DNA from 2 places in the Paenibacillus sp. NRS-1781 genome. Region 1 is predicted to be linked to the other one. Evidence: riboswitches for the same ligand, from Rfam matches in the RefSeq annotation. Region 1 holds a riboswitch; the other holds the start of a gene.

Region 1 (7,449 bases):
GATTCTCGTTATAGATTTCACGGTGTACGATACCGTCACGTTCCAGCTCACGCAACTGCAAGGTCAGCATACGCTGCGTAATATTGGGCAAGGTCCATCGAATTTCGTTATACCGGCGCGGTCCTGTGGTCAAATGATATAAAATGACTCCCTTCCATTTTCCGCCTATAACCCCTACCGTTTTCGCTACCGGACATCCAAAGTTCACGCTGACTGTATTTTCCATCTCTTGCGTCATGGTTTCCCCTTCTTTCTACTGATTGTAGACCCGAAATCTCAGAGTAATGACAAGGAACAAATATGTGCGTACTTGTTCCTGCGAAAAACTTTTTATATGATGACTATACATTCGATATCAGCTCTCATTATAGTAGCAGAAAATAAGTGGAGCACCAACTTAACCCAAAACGGAAGGAGTACACTTCATGTCCAATACATCAGCTAAAAAACAGGAGATTCTGGATGCCTTTCTGTTCAGACATGCCACCAAGGAATTCGATCCTGATCGCATCATACCGGAGGAAGATTTTCAATTTATTCTCGAAACCGGTCGACTTTCCCCAAGCTCTGTCGGTTTTGAGCCGTGGCGATTTGTGGTCGTACAAAATCAGGCATTGAGAGAAAAGCTGGCTGCGGTTTCAAGCGGGGGCCAAAAACAGATTCCTGATGCCAGCCATGTTGTCCTGATTTTGGCACGCAAGGATGTTCGTTATGATTCCCCGTATGTGGAGTATATGTATAAAGAGATTAAAGGGATGTCCGAGGAAGACTTTGCCTCACTGCCGGGCCGATATAAAATCTTTCAGGGTGAAAATCAACGCCTGCTGGAAAACGAACGTACGTTATTCGACTGGGCTTCCAAGCAAACCTACATTGCCTTGGGCAATATGATGACGGCGGCGGCTCAGATCGACATTGATTCCTGCCCGATTGAGGGCTTTAACTACGATCAGGTGCACGCCATTTTGGAGGAAGAAGGACTGCTGGAGAACGGACTGCTGGATATATCGGTCATTGCTGCCTTTGGTTATCGCGCTCACGAACCCAAGCGGGAAAAATCCAGACAACAGCTGGAAAAGGTCACACGCTGGGTCTTGTAAAAGCATGTCCAACAGGGTTACCCAAGCTTTAAGTATAGTACATCATAACAGGCGAGCTTGCGATCATTCACTTTAACGGTGGACTATTGCAGCCCGCCCTCTTTATATTAAATTCTTCTCCTCTAACAACTTTTATTCATCACCGCAGCCAGATAAATTGTACCTGGACATAGCCATAGACCCTTGCTCCAAGATCAGAATACCCTTGGAGGCCAGATTATCCAGGCATTCCTGCATATAAGCATCGTCATGCTCCGCATACGCTCCGACAGCTTCCAGTTCCTCGCCAAGCTCTGTCGCCCACGGTTCGCACTGCTTGCCGCGATACAACGGCTGCTCCCATAGCGGATCAACGTTGTAACCGCGACTTTTCATTTCGTCCATGATGAGCTTATGGTAGCGGACGAGCAGCATGGGGTGATAGTCGAACACATAATTAACCGTAGCATGTCGCTTTCCCCACCCGTTCCCACGCAGTGCACAGCACTCGCGGTGTTGCCCCAGCAGTTGCGGCCGCGGCAGCTTGTCGATCAACTCTTCGTGCCAAAGCCTCATTGCTTCACAACCTTATCTGTAGCATTTTCTTCTCTAATGAATCAACCGATCAGCATACGGACACCTGTCAGGACAATACCGATCAGGAAGCCCGTAACCGCGCCGTTAATACGTATCCACTGCAAGTCCTGCCCCAGCTTGTCCTCCATCAGAGCAATCAGGGAATCGTTATCCATTTTATCTACATTTTCGCGTACCAGATTACCAATTCGACTATGGTTGGCTTCCACCAGCCCGGTAATGCCTGCCACAATTCTAGAATTGATCTTGTCCAGCAGCTCGGTATTCCCTCTCAAATCAGCCAGCATCCGATCCAGTAGCGGCAAAATATAGGTCGGCACATAGCTGCCGTCTTCCATATAGTCCAATAAGCGTACGCGCAGCTCTTCCATCTTATGAAGCACCGACGCATCGCCTTCCCAGGTTCCCACAAGGTTGTTTTTCCAGCTGTTCAAGCCTTCCTGAACCGTATCTTTCGTCGCCAGACGGGTCAGCTGTGTTTTCAGACCATCCAGCACGGCCCGACGGCGTGGATGTTCTTCCCTTTGCAGCTCCGCAACCTGATCCAGCAGGAAGTGGCGAATCATTTCACCCATGCGCTCTTCGTTCAGATAGCCAAGGAACGCATTCAGGGCAAATTGCATCAGCCCGCTCACTTGCAAACCGCTAATAGCCTGCATTCCCAAGGTACCCAGCGTGTAGCCCGTTTCCGGCTTCAAAAGCCAGGATTCAGCCTGCTCCAGCGAGTCATCCAGCGCGCGGCGGTCATAGCCCTTCTCACTGGTTTGACGGACAAGCGCCTCCAGCAGCGGTCCGGCGTCGAAATCTGTCACCTGCCGCTTGATCTCGGCCGCAATTACTGGGGCCAGCTCCGCAAGCGGAAGCGACCGGACCAGTCGTTTGGCGAGAACATCTATGGATGCGGCCGCTTCCGGCGTGCGCAAGCCCTTTTCCACACCATCCAGCATCAAATCGGCCAGCCGGATATCGGCAATTTTAGATGCGATACTGTCTTTATTAAGCAGGTTATTTTCCACCGTACTCACCAAGGTACTCGTTAGCTTGTCCCTGTTCTTGGGAAGAAGTGCTGTGTGTGGAATCGGAATGCCCAGCGGGTGACGGAACAATGCGGTGACGGCGAACCAGTCCGCCAGTCCTCCGACAAGCCCGGCCTCGAAAGCACCTGCTAACAACCGAGCCCAGCTATATTGCTGAAAAGGCAACATAGCTGCAAAGCCCGCTCCCAGAATAACGAGCGACCAAGCCGCTGCGGTTTTCGTATTTTTTGGTTTTCCCATCCTATTAATCCTCCAAACTGACTGTTGAGTAAGTGAAGCCCTATATCTGTATTACCCATCATATCATTGCCTGTATGAATTCCAAAGCTAACGGCACTCTATTTCCTATTATATTAGAACGCATCGAAGCAGAAAATCACGCAAATAAGATAATGCACTTTTTGTGTTATTTTGTACTTTTATGCTTTTATTTTACATATGATTTGCATATATTTACAGTGCACTAATCAGCACAAAAAGAGTTCATATATCTCCCTCGTGCGTCTACATATTTGTGAACAAAATCACAACATTGGACCCAATCTCATTTTTTTCCATGATAAGCCTAATGAACTATTTCGCTAGAACAAAGACCCATTTTTTTCAAAACAAAAGGATATGCACGTTGGAAGGTGGAATGGGCATAGAATACCTTTAGCATCCTTTCCTGGATTTTATTCCAGAATTGAATTAAATCCATGGCATCTCCGAATTTTTTTCAACATAATTTAACTTTTTCATATGGATGAATGAGTTAAAAATATGGAGGAAACGAGGCTGTTTTCACCATAATAGTACACCTGATTTAGATTGGGAAATAATTCAAAATATTATTCGCTACATGCATTTATATGATGTGATAAAATAAACCGTATTAAGTAGGAAATCATGTGTAAACCACCATTTTGTTTGTTAAACAAACAGTGATTAGCTTGATAAATTTGCTCTTTTGTAAAGGAATTGGACATGACAACAGACCAAAAAAACAACGGGAATGGGACCCCTTGGAGCAGCGATCCAGTCGTCATTGCACGTACTCCCTCCGCTTTTGCCAAGCGATCCCTTTTTTATATACAGGAAATAGGTTATTTCAAAAAAACATCTGCTTATGCCATGGAACGGAAGGAACTCACCTCGTTTCTGCTCGTTTTTACGTTATCAGGACAAGGGGAATTACTGTACCGAGAGAAAAAATACATATTGAAGCCTCATGATATGTTTTTCGTTAATTGTGAGGAATTCGTACAGTACAGCAGTGCTGGTCATGAAGCTTGGGAGTTTATCAGTGTAAATGTGTACGGCAATCTGATCGACAATTTCTACGAACAATTTGCCAAGCACAACAAGCCTGTAATATCACTCAACGATCCAGTCACCATATTGGACAAGCTGCGTTCCCTCTTATGCGTACAATCTGACAGAACTCTCTCTGCTGAACTGTTGACATCCAGACTCATCAGTGAGTTGCTGACTTATATTTTGCAGCACCCCTACGATCATCCGTATGTAAATCAGGATACGATCACCGAGGTACGCAAGGTTCAGCAATATTTGGATCGATCCTACAGTGAACGAATTACGCTGGATTCGCTGGCAGACATGTTTGAGTTAAACAAATTCAATCTCGCTAAAAACTTCAAGAAACAGATTGGATTTTCTCCAATTGATTATCTCATTAATGTCCGCATCACAGCGGCTCAAGGCTGGCTTAAAACCAGTGACGAATCCATTGTGGATATCGCACGGTTTGTAGGGATTCCCAACACTAGCCATTTTATCAACCTGTTCAAGGAACATGTCGGAGAAACCCCACATTCCTTCCGCAAAAAATGGGGGAATCGAACCAAACTATAAACTCATCTATTAGATGACTTTGTCGAAAAACAGAGAAAATCTGAGATTGTGCTTGCCTAATCGGAAGTCCAACTGATAGAATGATAGATATAGACTGTTCAGGATAAATGGCAAACCTGTCGAAAGGCAGGGACGCAAAGCTACAGGGCCTTCTTTTTAAGATGGCAGCCAGCTACCGGTTGGAGAGGCTTTTTGTCGTGTCTTTTTTCCTGAAAAACTTTATACGATAATAGCAAACCTGTCGAAAGGCAGGGACGCAAAGCTATAGGGCCTTCTTTTTAAGATGGCAGCCTAGCCGCCGAAAGGAAGTTTTTCTATGAGGAAAATGTCATCTTTTTTAATTATTTTGGTTTTTTTGTTATCCATCCCCCTACATACGACAGCATTTGCTGCCGAAAGTCAGGCATGGCTGAATCAAAACAACGTAAACCACGGTATTGTTAGTATACGTTATCCTGTCAACTCCAATGTCAAAACCAAGATTGTAATTACCAAGGATGCGGAGAAATACTCTTATTATCTGAATTCGGGCAAGCCTGAAGAAGCATTTGCTCTTCAAATGGGCAATGGCAATTATAACATTCGTTTATTGGAACAGCTAACTGGCAACCAGTATAAAGTGATAGGTGAAGAAACGGTCCAGTTAAATTTGAATGACAGTAAAACCATATACCTCAATTCTATTCAAAATATTGACTGGAGCGATACGAATCAGGCGATTCGGAAAGCCAAGGAATTAACCAAGGGTGCAAAGACAGATGATGAAAAGGTGAAACGTATTTACGAGTATGTCATTAGTCATATTAAATACGATTCCAATCAGCCTTTCAACCTATCAACAGACTACCTTCCACAAATTGATCGTACAATAGTTTCGCAAAAAGACATTTGCTATGGATACGCTTCACTGTTCGCCGCCATGCTTCGAAGTGTGGATGTTCCAACGAAGCTGGTTATGGGTGAATCCTCCTATGTGAAAACTTACCACGCCTGGAATGAAGTCAATATCAACAATCAATGGGTTATCATTGACACTACAGTAGATGCTGCTCTAAAAAGCGGAAAACAGAAGTTTGCAATGGCCAAAGAACCCTCCAAATATACAAAAACAAAACAATATTAATTTTTTTTGTAGAAAGCCCTGATCACTGCGATCAGGGCTTTTTTCTATTATTGTTGAGAAATTGTTGAGATAAGGAAGGTATTGTATATCTAGTCAGTCATTTAAAAACTAAGTTTGTTGAATATACTATTTCCGGGACAAGAAAGAGGGGGGAGCCAAATCCGCCCGGGTACTTTCCATAATATTATGATGAATAGGAGACTTACTTAAGAGTATGAGAACAAAAATAAACGCAACGATCATTGTACTATTGCTTATTTTCCAAAGTTTTTTTAGTGCAGCGTTGGCTTACGCAGACACTTCAACCACGGCTGTACCAGAAAGCGCTATAAGCGATCCTGCGAATACAGTTATGGAAGATGTATACGGTATTCCAAACCCTGAACCGTTAGAGGCACCTCCCAGCATAGCCCCTATGATTCAGGCAGCGACCAACTCAGTTCAAGTAGACAATATTTTAACCAAGCTGATCTTGACGGATGAAACTGGCCGTATCATTGATGCTGTGGATAATCCTGGCGTCCGTGTGGACATTGGCGCGGCAGTCCAGCTAAGCTATGAATGGGAGATTCCGGACAATCAGTATAAAGAAGGTGATACCTTCACCTTTAACTTACCGGAACAATTTGAAATTTACACAGATATCTCGTCTCCGTTGATTTCAACAGATGGAGAGGTTGGTACCTTTACGGTAGATCGCCAAGGGAAAGTCATTATGACCTTTAACGATTACGTAGAGAATCATTCCAACGTAAGCGGAAAACTGCAAGTAAAAACCGAGTTCAGTAAGGAAGTTGCAAAAGGCAGTACAGAAGTCATTATTTCGACTCCAATTAAGATCGGGGTACAAACATCCATCGTCAACATCAAACCCGTGTCCGGTCCCCCAATAAGTAAACAAGGAAAGGCTAACGGCAAAAACAAGATTGACTGGGCCATTAATGTGAATACACAATTGGACACCGTAAAGAATGCGATCGTAACTGACCCGACTCCTCAAGGGCTGGAGCTGTTGCGAGACTCCTTCCAACTGTATAATCTGCAAGTCAATATTGACGGCTCGACGGTAGTTAAGGACCCAATCAGTGGGGACAAGTATACGCTCGAACCAGATCAGGCCGGTACGGGCTTTGTTATTCGTTTTAAAGACGAGAGCATCAGCCCAGCCTATCAGATTCAGTATTCTACAGATATTACAAGTGACGAGACCCGATTCTCCAACACAGCTACTTTTTCGGGAGACTCTATGAATGGTGTCTCTGCTACCGCTACCGTACAGGTTGATCGCGGAGAATTCTTGTCCAAGAAGGTGGAAAGCTACGACCCTGTTACACAAACGGTATCTTGGGTGATCAAGTACAACTTCAGCGAAAAGAAAATACCTGCCGACAAAGCCTTGTTAAGTGATCGGTTCAACAACAGTCAGGTATGGCTTCCCGCTTCACTTGAAATATACAAAGACGATACTCAAGAGGTACTTCCATCCTCAGAATATACCGTCTCTCCGGTTACGAATGATCTGGACAGCAACGGCTTTGATCTCCAATTCAACTCCGATGTGGATACAGCCTATACCATTCGTTATCAAACGAAAGCCAAAGAACGTGTATATCAAGATGATAAGGTAACGAACCGTGTGACTTCAGGTGGAGTCTCTAAGGATGCCACAGCAACTCTTAAAAGTGGAATTATTATTAAAGAATCCAAGGAGCCGAACTATAACGCAAAATTCATACCTTGGGTTATTACCATCAATGAA
Region 2 (7,449 bases), on a different contig from region 1:
CGGGGGAGCGCTGGATACCATCGTTCCTCATGTGAATGGTGTATTTTTCCGCAGACATCAGGTAGAGGATGTGCTGGAGGCGGTTGCCAAGGTCGAGCAGCATGCATGGGATGTGGACGGTATCATTAGCCATGCACGCAAATTTGATGAAGATACATTCAAGGATCATTTCAAAAAGTATATAGAGCAAGCCTATGTGAACTTTCTAAAAGGAGGATGAACGGAATGAAGCTGGCTGTAATCGGTACTGGATACGTTGGACTCGTCTCGGGCGTGTGTTTTGCACATAAAGGTAATGAGGTGATTTGTGTCGATCTGGAGCAGCATAAAATCGATATGCTGAACCGGGCGGAATCTCCTATTTATGAGCCTGGCATTGAGGAACTGATCGCGCTAAATCTGGAAGCGGGTCGTTTGGAGTTTACTTCGGATTTGGCCGACGCAGTTCGCCGCTCGGATATCATTATTTTGGCGGTGGGTACGCCGTCTCTGGCTAACGGTGAAGCGAATCTGTCCTACATTGAGCAGGCTGCTGCTGATGTCGGGAAGGCCATGAACGGGTATAAAATTATAATGACCAAGAGCACGGTGCCTGTCGGAACGAACGAAAAGATCAAGGACGTGCTGGCTCATCATACGAGTTTGTCCTTCGATATTGTATCCGCTCCGGAATTTCTGAGAGAAGGCTCTGCTATCAATGATACACTCCATCCAGATCGCATCATTATCGGCTTGGACAACACAGGGCTGCGTGAAACGATGGTTTCGCTGCATCAGGTGTTCACGGATAAAATTTATGTAACGGATATCCGCAGTGCAGAGATGATCAAATACGCGTCCAACGCATTTCTGGCGACCAAAATCTCGTTTATCAACGAAATCGCCAATATTTGCGAAAAGGTAGGCGCGGACGTTACCTGTGTGGCTGACGGTATGGGGATGGACAAACGAATCGGGTCCTATTTTCTGCAAGCTGGGATCGGGTACGGTGGTTCTTGCTTCCCGAAAGACACGAATGCGCTCATCCAAATTGCGGGTAATGTGGACTATGAATTTAAGCTGTTAAAATCGGTGGTCGAGGTGAACACCGACCAGCGTTTCATGATCGTATCCAAGCTGCGCGAATCGCTGGGTCAGCTGCACGGCGTGCCGATTGGCATTTGGGGCTTGGCCTTCAAGCCGAATACAGACGATATCCGCGAGGCTCCGGCACTGGAAATCGTTGAAACGCTGGTTCAGGCAGGTGCTATTGTGAAGCTGTATGATCCGATTGCAATGGAAAAATTCAAGGAGCGCGTGGATCATCCGAATATTGTATGGTGCTCATCCCCGCAGCAAGCTGCCGAAGGAAGTGATGCGGTCTGCCTGCTGACCGATTGGGAAGAGTTCAAAAACGTCAACCTCGTACAATTGTCTTCCATTCTGCACAAGCCAGTCCTGATTGACGGTCGTAACGTATTTACGGAGGAGCAGATTCAAGGCTCTGGGCTGGAATACTATTCTGTGGGTCGTCCGCGGATGAGTGGGTGGAATAGAGACAAGGTGGAAGCCTAAAAAGTGACGGGTATAAAAGTGGAAGCTTAAAAAGTGACTGTGGTGGGGTTGGAGGCGCTGCGCGTGCAGATTGTTCTTCCGATTGCTGTTACCCCCGGATTTTCTTGATTGTATAAAACATTCAAAGGTTAAAATCCGGGGATAAAGGCAAACGCTGCCGCTTCTTCAGAACAATTCTGCCCGCTCCGCTGCTTTCCGCCGTGGAGTCACGATTTTTAACCTCCCACCTTATGGGGGGGAGGTAGGAAGGGCGTATCGGAAGGAGCGGCGCGGTGATACCGCTCCTTCGGATCAAAGCGCCATGCGCCGGGCGCGCGAGCACCTTTACAGGCTGACCGGACATGAATCGTCCGGTCGTGCCTTTTGCAATACACGGTATGATCGGCATGATGCATTTTTGAGTAGCGCAGGGATGGATTTGAATCTGGAGAAGCGATAGCGCTCGCCTTTGGAACGGGATTCAAACCTTTACACGATTTTATACAATCGAGTGAATCCCGGTCCAACAGCGATCGTAAGATCAAATCCATCCCGTAGCGGGCTACTCAACCGTGCTCCATCCGATCACCTACCCAAATTAGAGAGGAAGTGGAGAGTTATGAAGCTCGTACTTTTGTCTGGTGGTTCCGGTAAGAGATTATGGCCTTTGTCCAACGATTCCCGTTCCAAACAATTTTTGAAGGTGCTGGAGAGTCCGGAGGGGAATTCGGAATCTATGGTGCAGCGGGTGTGGAGACAACTGGGGGATAACGGCTTGTCCGAATCCTCGTTTATTGCAACAGGGAGAGCGCAGGTTGAAATGATTCAGAGTCAGGTTGGGCAGGATACGCGCATCATTGTTGAGCCGGAACGAAGAGATACGTTTCCTGCCATTGCGCTGACAGCGACTTATCTATATTCCATTGTTGGAGTTTCCCCCGATGAAATCGTTGCAATATTGCCGGTAGATCCCTATGTAGAGGATGCTTTCTTTGCTACAGTTACCCAGTTGGAACATACTCTTCAGGAGAGTGAAGGCAAGCTTGCGTTAATCGGAGTTGTCCCTTCCTATCCTTCTGAGAAATATGGTTACATTATACCGAAAAATGATGCCACACAAGGTAGCACAGGCTACCGCGAAGTGAGCCATTTTCAAGAGAAACCCGACCGGGAGCAGGCGGAGCGTCTGATGGAACGCAATGCTCTATGGAACTGCGGGGTTTTTGCATTCCAATTGGGTTACTTGCTCGATATCTTGGCATCCAAAGGTTTGCCGCTGAACTATGAAGAAATGCAAAAGCAATATTCTTCTCTGGAAAAAATCAGCTTTGACTATGAGGTAGTCGAGAAGGAGCAGGACATCGTTGTTCTTCCGTATGATGGATTTTGGAAGGATTTGGGCACCTGGAACACCTTAACGGAAGAAATGTCCCATCAGCAAGTGGGCAGAGGCGTAGTTACGGAGGATTGCGTCAATACGAGCCTTATCAACGAACTGGATATCCCCGTGGCAATCATTGGAACGAATGATCTGATCGTAGCTGTCAGCCCGGATGGCATCCTTGTGACCAATAAGGCGGAAAGTCCGCGCATCAAGGAAGTGCTCAAGGCTCATAATCAGCGTCCAATGTACGAAGAGCGACGTTGGGGGCATTATCGGGTAGTGGACTATGTGAAGTATGACGAGGGCAACGAGGTATTGACCAAGCGAATCCGTGTGCTGCAAGGCAAAAATATCAGCTACCAGCTTCATTTCAAACGGAGTGAAATTTGGACCATTATTAGCGGTGAAGCGGAAATTATTTTGAATGAAAAGCTGCATAAGGTGAAGGCGGGTGATGTGGTTCGCATTCCAGAAGGGACGAAGCATAGCATTTTAGCCGTGACCGATGTGGAATTGATCGAGGTACAGACAGGTTCTGAGTTGATCGAAGAGGATATTGTCCGTTTTTGCATGGATTGGGATGAAATTTCCCGTCACCAGTTTATTTCATAAATGAGCATCATGCAACATTCCTGAAGGATGAAAAATGACTCATTTATGAAGTTTTTATCCCGAACTGTCGAAAATACGCGAAAATCTGTAAATTCATGAACATGACCTATTAAATTTTGGTAAAAAAAAGTCGATACTTAGGGTAAGAAGGAATCCAAACTCCTTCCACGATAAACGCAGCCCTGTTGAAAGGCAGGTACGCAAAGCTAAAGGGCCTTCCGTGAGGATGGCAGCCTGGCTACCGAAAGGAAGAGCGAGAGTGAGCCCCTATTTTACCCCTGTGAATCGATGGATACGCAGTGTACTCCCCGTTGTTATGCTTTTTTCTTTGTTGCCCGTCGGTTTTGGTGAATCTCTGTCCGTGGCGAATGCTGCCACACTACAGCCTGTTAATTCGGACGCTTCTGCTGAGGCCCGTGAACTATACAACTATTTGATCAGCATCTCGGGAAAAAAGATGGTCACAGGTCAACATGATTATTTGGAAAGTCCGGATGAATTAAGCAACAAGGTCCAAAAAATCAGTAAGGCGTATGCTGGTGTACATGGCTACGAGATGGGAGCCATCTCCGGCCAGTCCGCCGCTACGGAGGCAGCACAACGTAAAAATGTCGTCGATAGCGCCATACGTTGGAGTAGAGCTGGCGGCATGGTTACGATGACTTATCATGAACCGTTGCCGGGTAAGCCACTGACTTGGGCCAATGTGCAGGCGAAAGTAAGCCAGGCGGAGTTCAATAAATATGTGACGCCGGGTACTACGCAGTATAATCTTCTCATTGCCGATCTGGATAAGGTCGCTGTATCGTTAAAGCAGCTTCGTGATGCAGGGGTTCCGGTATTATGGAGACCTTACCACGAAATGAACGGCGACTGGTTCTGGTGGGGAAACAAAAACAATTTCAATCAGCTATGGAATATCATGTATGACCGTTTTGTAAATACGCATCAGCTGAACAATCTGCTGTGGGTATGGAGTCCGAATGCGCCTAATTCGTACACTGCTCCATATACCCCGAAATATCCGGGGGATGACAAAGTGGATATTTTGGCTGTAGACATTTACAACCATGATTTTAAGCAAAGCCATTACGAAGGATTGCTCGGACTGGCACGAAATAAACCGATTGCCATTGGGGAACATGGTGAGGTGCCCAGTCCCGAGGTGATGAAGGCTCAGCCTAAATGGGTGTATTCCATGACCTGGGGCAAGATGCTGACCGAAAATAACACGACGGATCAGATTCATGATTATATGAATGATTCGACAAGCTTGACGCGGGATGATGTGAAAAAAGGGCTGGCTGCGATGAAAAAACCTGACACGGAGCTACCAACCGTACCGGACACGGGACAAAATGGCTCGACTCCAGCTCCGCCAGTGGTAAGTAAACCAGTCCCGCCTTCCGTTCCGGATATGGTCTACGCAAACGGGCTGCGGGGCGAATATTTTAACGACATGAATCTGGATGGCACTGCTGTTTTGGTTCGCACAGACAGTAAGCTGGATTATAACTGGCGTGCCGCCACGCCTGATCCAAAGGTGGAGGCTGATCAGTTCTCAGTCCGTTGGACGGGCAAAATCAAGCCGCAATATAGTGAGGCCTATACGTTTACCACGATATCCGATGATGGCATTCGTGTATGGGTAGATGGCAAGCTGATTATTGATAGCTGGTTCAAACAAAGCTGGACAGAACGCAAGGGCAGCATTTCCTTGCAAGCAGGCAAAATGGCAGATTTGAAGGTTGAATATTATGATGAAAAGGGCGACGCAATGGCACGTCTGATGTGGGAAAGTCAGCATGAAGCGAAAGCGGTAATTCCCGGCAACGCTTTGTTTCTTCCTTGATATATACTCTTTCCCCGCCAAAAATTTTGAGGAGAGAGAGGGTGGAGCACAATGATGAAAAAATGGTTGACCCAAAAGTATATAGTGGTATTGGCCGGGCTGCTAGGGGTCGCAGCTATAGCGCTGATTGCCTGGTTTATTCATACGCCTCCCAAGAGTGAAGAACTTCAGACGATTAAAGTAGCGGCGGCGAGTCCGGTATGGAAGCTTGGTCAGCGGGATGACTCTTCAGTAGAATTTAGAGGTGTGGTCGGTAAGGACAATGTCAATATTTCGGTGGCCTCTACCGAGTCGTCTGCTAAAGGAACATCGTCAGCGATGTCCATAGCGGGGAGTACAACGGCTCCGATATTGCTCAGCAGTGGAGATATCCCTTCCGGATTAAATGCGTCCACGAATCCTGAACTGTCCCTCCAGTACAAGCTGGATCAGGTTCCTCCCAACGGGATGATATTCCGTGTACGAATTTTGGATGCGGGCAAAGCCGTTCCCCAGATGGCTGTATTTTCAAATCATCAGCTGTCCGGTATCATCCAGATTGCCGGGGTTGCCGGCACAGGCAGTGCATATAATTTCAAAAGCAATTACGAGCTATATATCCCCAAAGAGCAATTGCAAAGCGGTGTTAACGTACTCAAGCTAAAGACAGCGCGCTGCCTATACTGCTCCTCTGTTGAAGATAAAAATGTGTGGTGGACTTGGGATGACTTGAGCTTGGAGACGTTAGCTTCACCTGCAACCGAGCCGATACACGGTAAATATATATTGACCGGAACGAATGTCAATAATAAAGAATTTTATTATGATGAGGGTGCAGTTAAACATTTACCATATGTTCTCAAATGGCTGGGAATTGCGTATAGCGGCAATGTCATGAGAGTCACTTGTGCCAGTAATGTAAACAAGGCCTGCACAGACGTGGGAGATTACTACCAAACATTGAAGCAGTATAATATGCAATCGTCAGCTTTGTATTTGTATACAGGCGATATCAAGCTGCAAAAAGACGGCTCCCTGCCGGAGACGGCTAAGCAGAAATTGCGCGATTATGTAAAAAAATATGGTTCATACCTGCATTATTACGAAGTAGATAATGAACCTGGATTGTTTAACCGCTCAAAAGCGGTCAATTTGGCCGTCGCCAAATGGCTGAATACGGAAGGTAAGCAATTGGCGCCGCATCTCAAAACGGTTGCGCCGGGTTGGGCCTACTGGCCGACATATTCAACCAAGGCATGCAAAAACCAAACCGGAGGTACGCCCAAATGCGGCGATCCGGATGGATGGGAGCGGGACCCGGCACAACGTAAACAGCTGGAGGATGTCACTGACCTGACCAATGGACATGCCTATGGCGAATCGTATAACGAAGAGGGAGGAGGCAGCTTTGTTCAAAATCTGAAAACGTTCGGCGGTTCAAGTAACGGGCTGGAGAAGAAGATGCTGAATACGGAGTTTGGTACGAACGATACGCATCGGGACAACCCTGAGTACGGGGCCAGTCAGCCACAGGCAGCCGCATTCGACCGGATTATGCGTTCGCAGATTGGTTTTGCCGATATGTTTATTCAGCATGCTGCTTTCTATAAGGACTACACGCTGTTTAAAACCGGCTTTGACCTGCAAAATCACAATCCGGCGAATACGGAAATGTATCCGTTCGGACAAGGGCAGGACAGCCGTGTAAACATCATGAGACGCTTGAGTCTGGCTTATGCCACACACGGGAAACCATTGACTTATACGGTCCTGAATCCGGAGGAAACGAAGGATAAGATGGTCTATGTCCGTGCAGTGGATACGGCTAAACTGAAACCGCTGGCTGGCAGTGGGGCCACCTCGGACAAATTGCTGGTGAATCTGGTGAATTTCGAATCCACAGCACAGACGATCCGCGTACGGGTGACGATGCCGAAAGCCGGTTTGTACACGGGTGAACGCTTCGGAGCTGGCTCTACGTACAGCCAGGCACAGCGTTCCATATCCGGACTCAAGGCTTCGCCTGCCCTTGATTTTGAAGAAAAGCTGGGTCCTGGCGAGTCGGTACAATACATTCTGGAACTGAAAA

The links. A riboswitch is a leader RNA that binds a small molecule or an ion and turns the genes downstream of it on or off. The one in region 1 is predicted to bind cyclic di-GMP.
Region 2: another riboswitch for cyclic di-GMP. It lies ahead of ACIFO6_RS01475 (glycosyl hydrolase); the one in region 1 lies ahead of ACIFO6_RS14255 (transglutaminase domain-containing protein).

What each region holds. Positions count from the first base shown of each region.
Region 1 covers NZ_JBITPI010000038.1:29,254-36,702, reverse strand. Annotated here, with positions in the region: gene ACIFO6_RS14280 (winged helix-turn-helix transcriptional regulator) at 1-238, opposite strand, end outside; gene ACIFO6_RS14275 (NAD(P)H-dependent oxidoreductase) at 426-1,100, shown strand; gene ACIFO6_RS14270 (TIGR02328 family protein) at 1,233-1,655, opposite strand; gene ACIFO6_RS14265 (DUF445 domain-containing protein) at 1,697-2,953, opposite strand; gene ACIFO6_RS14260 (AraC family transcriptional regulator) at 3,680-4,567, shown strand; cyclic di-GMP riboswitch class I at 4,667-4,747, shown strand; cyclic di-GMP riboswitch class I at 4,789-4,870, shown strand; gene ACIFO6_RS14255 (transglutaminase domain-containing protein) at 4,884-5,690, shown strand; gene ACIFO6_RS14250 (collagen binding domain-containing protein) at 5,905-7,449, shown strand, end outside.
Region 2 covers NZ_JBITPI010000005.1:90,932-98,380, forward strand. Annotated here, with positions in the region: gene ACIFO6_RS01460 (glycosyltransferase) at 1-220, shown strand, start outside; gene ACIFO6_RS01465 (UDP-glucose dehydrogenase family protein) at 226-1,554, shown strand; gene ACIFO6_RS01470 (sugar phosphate nucleotidyltransferase) at 2,153-3,529, shown strand; cyclic di-GMP riboswitch class I at 3,695-3,775, shown strand; gene ACIFO6_RS01475 (glycosyl hydrolase) at 3,756-5,381, shown strand; gene ACIFO6_RS01480 (hypothetical protein) at 5,433-7,449, shown strand, end outside.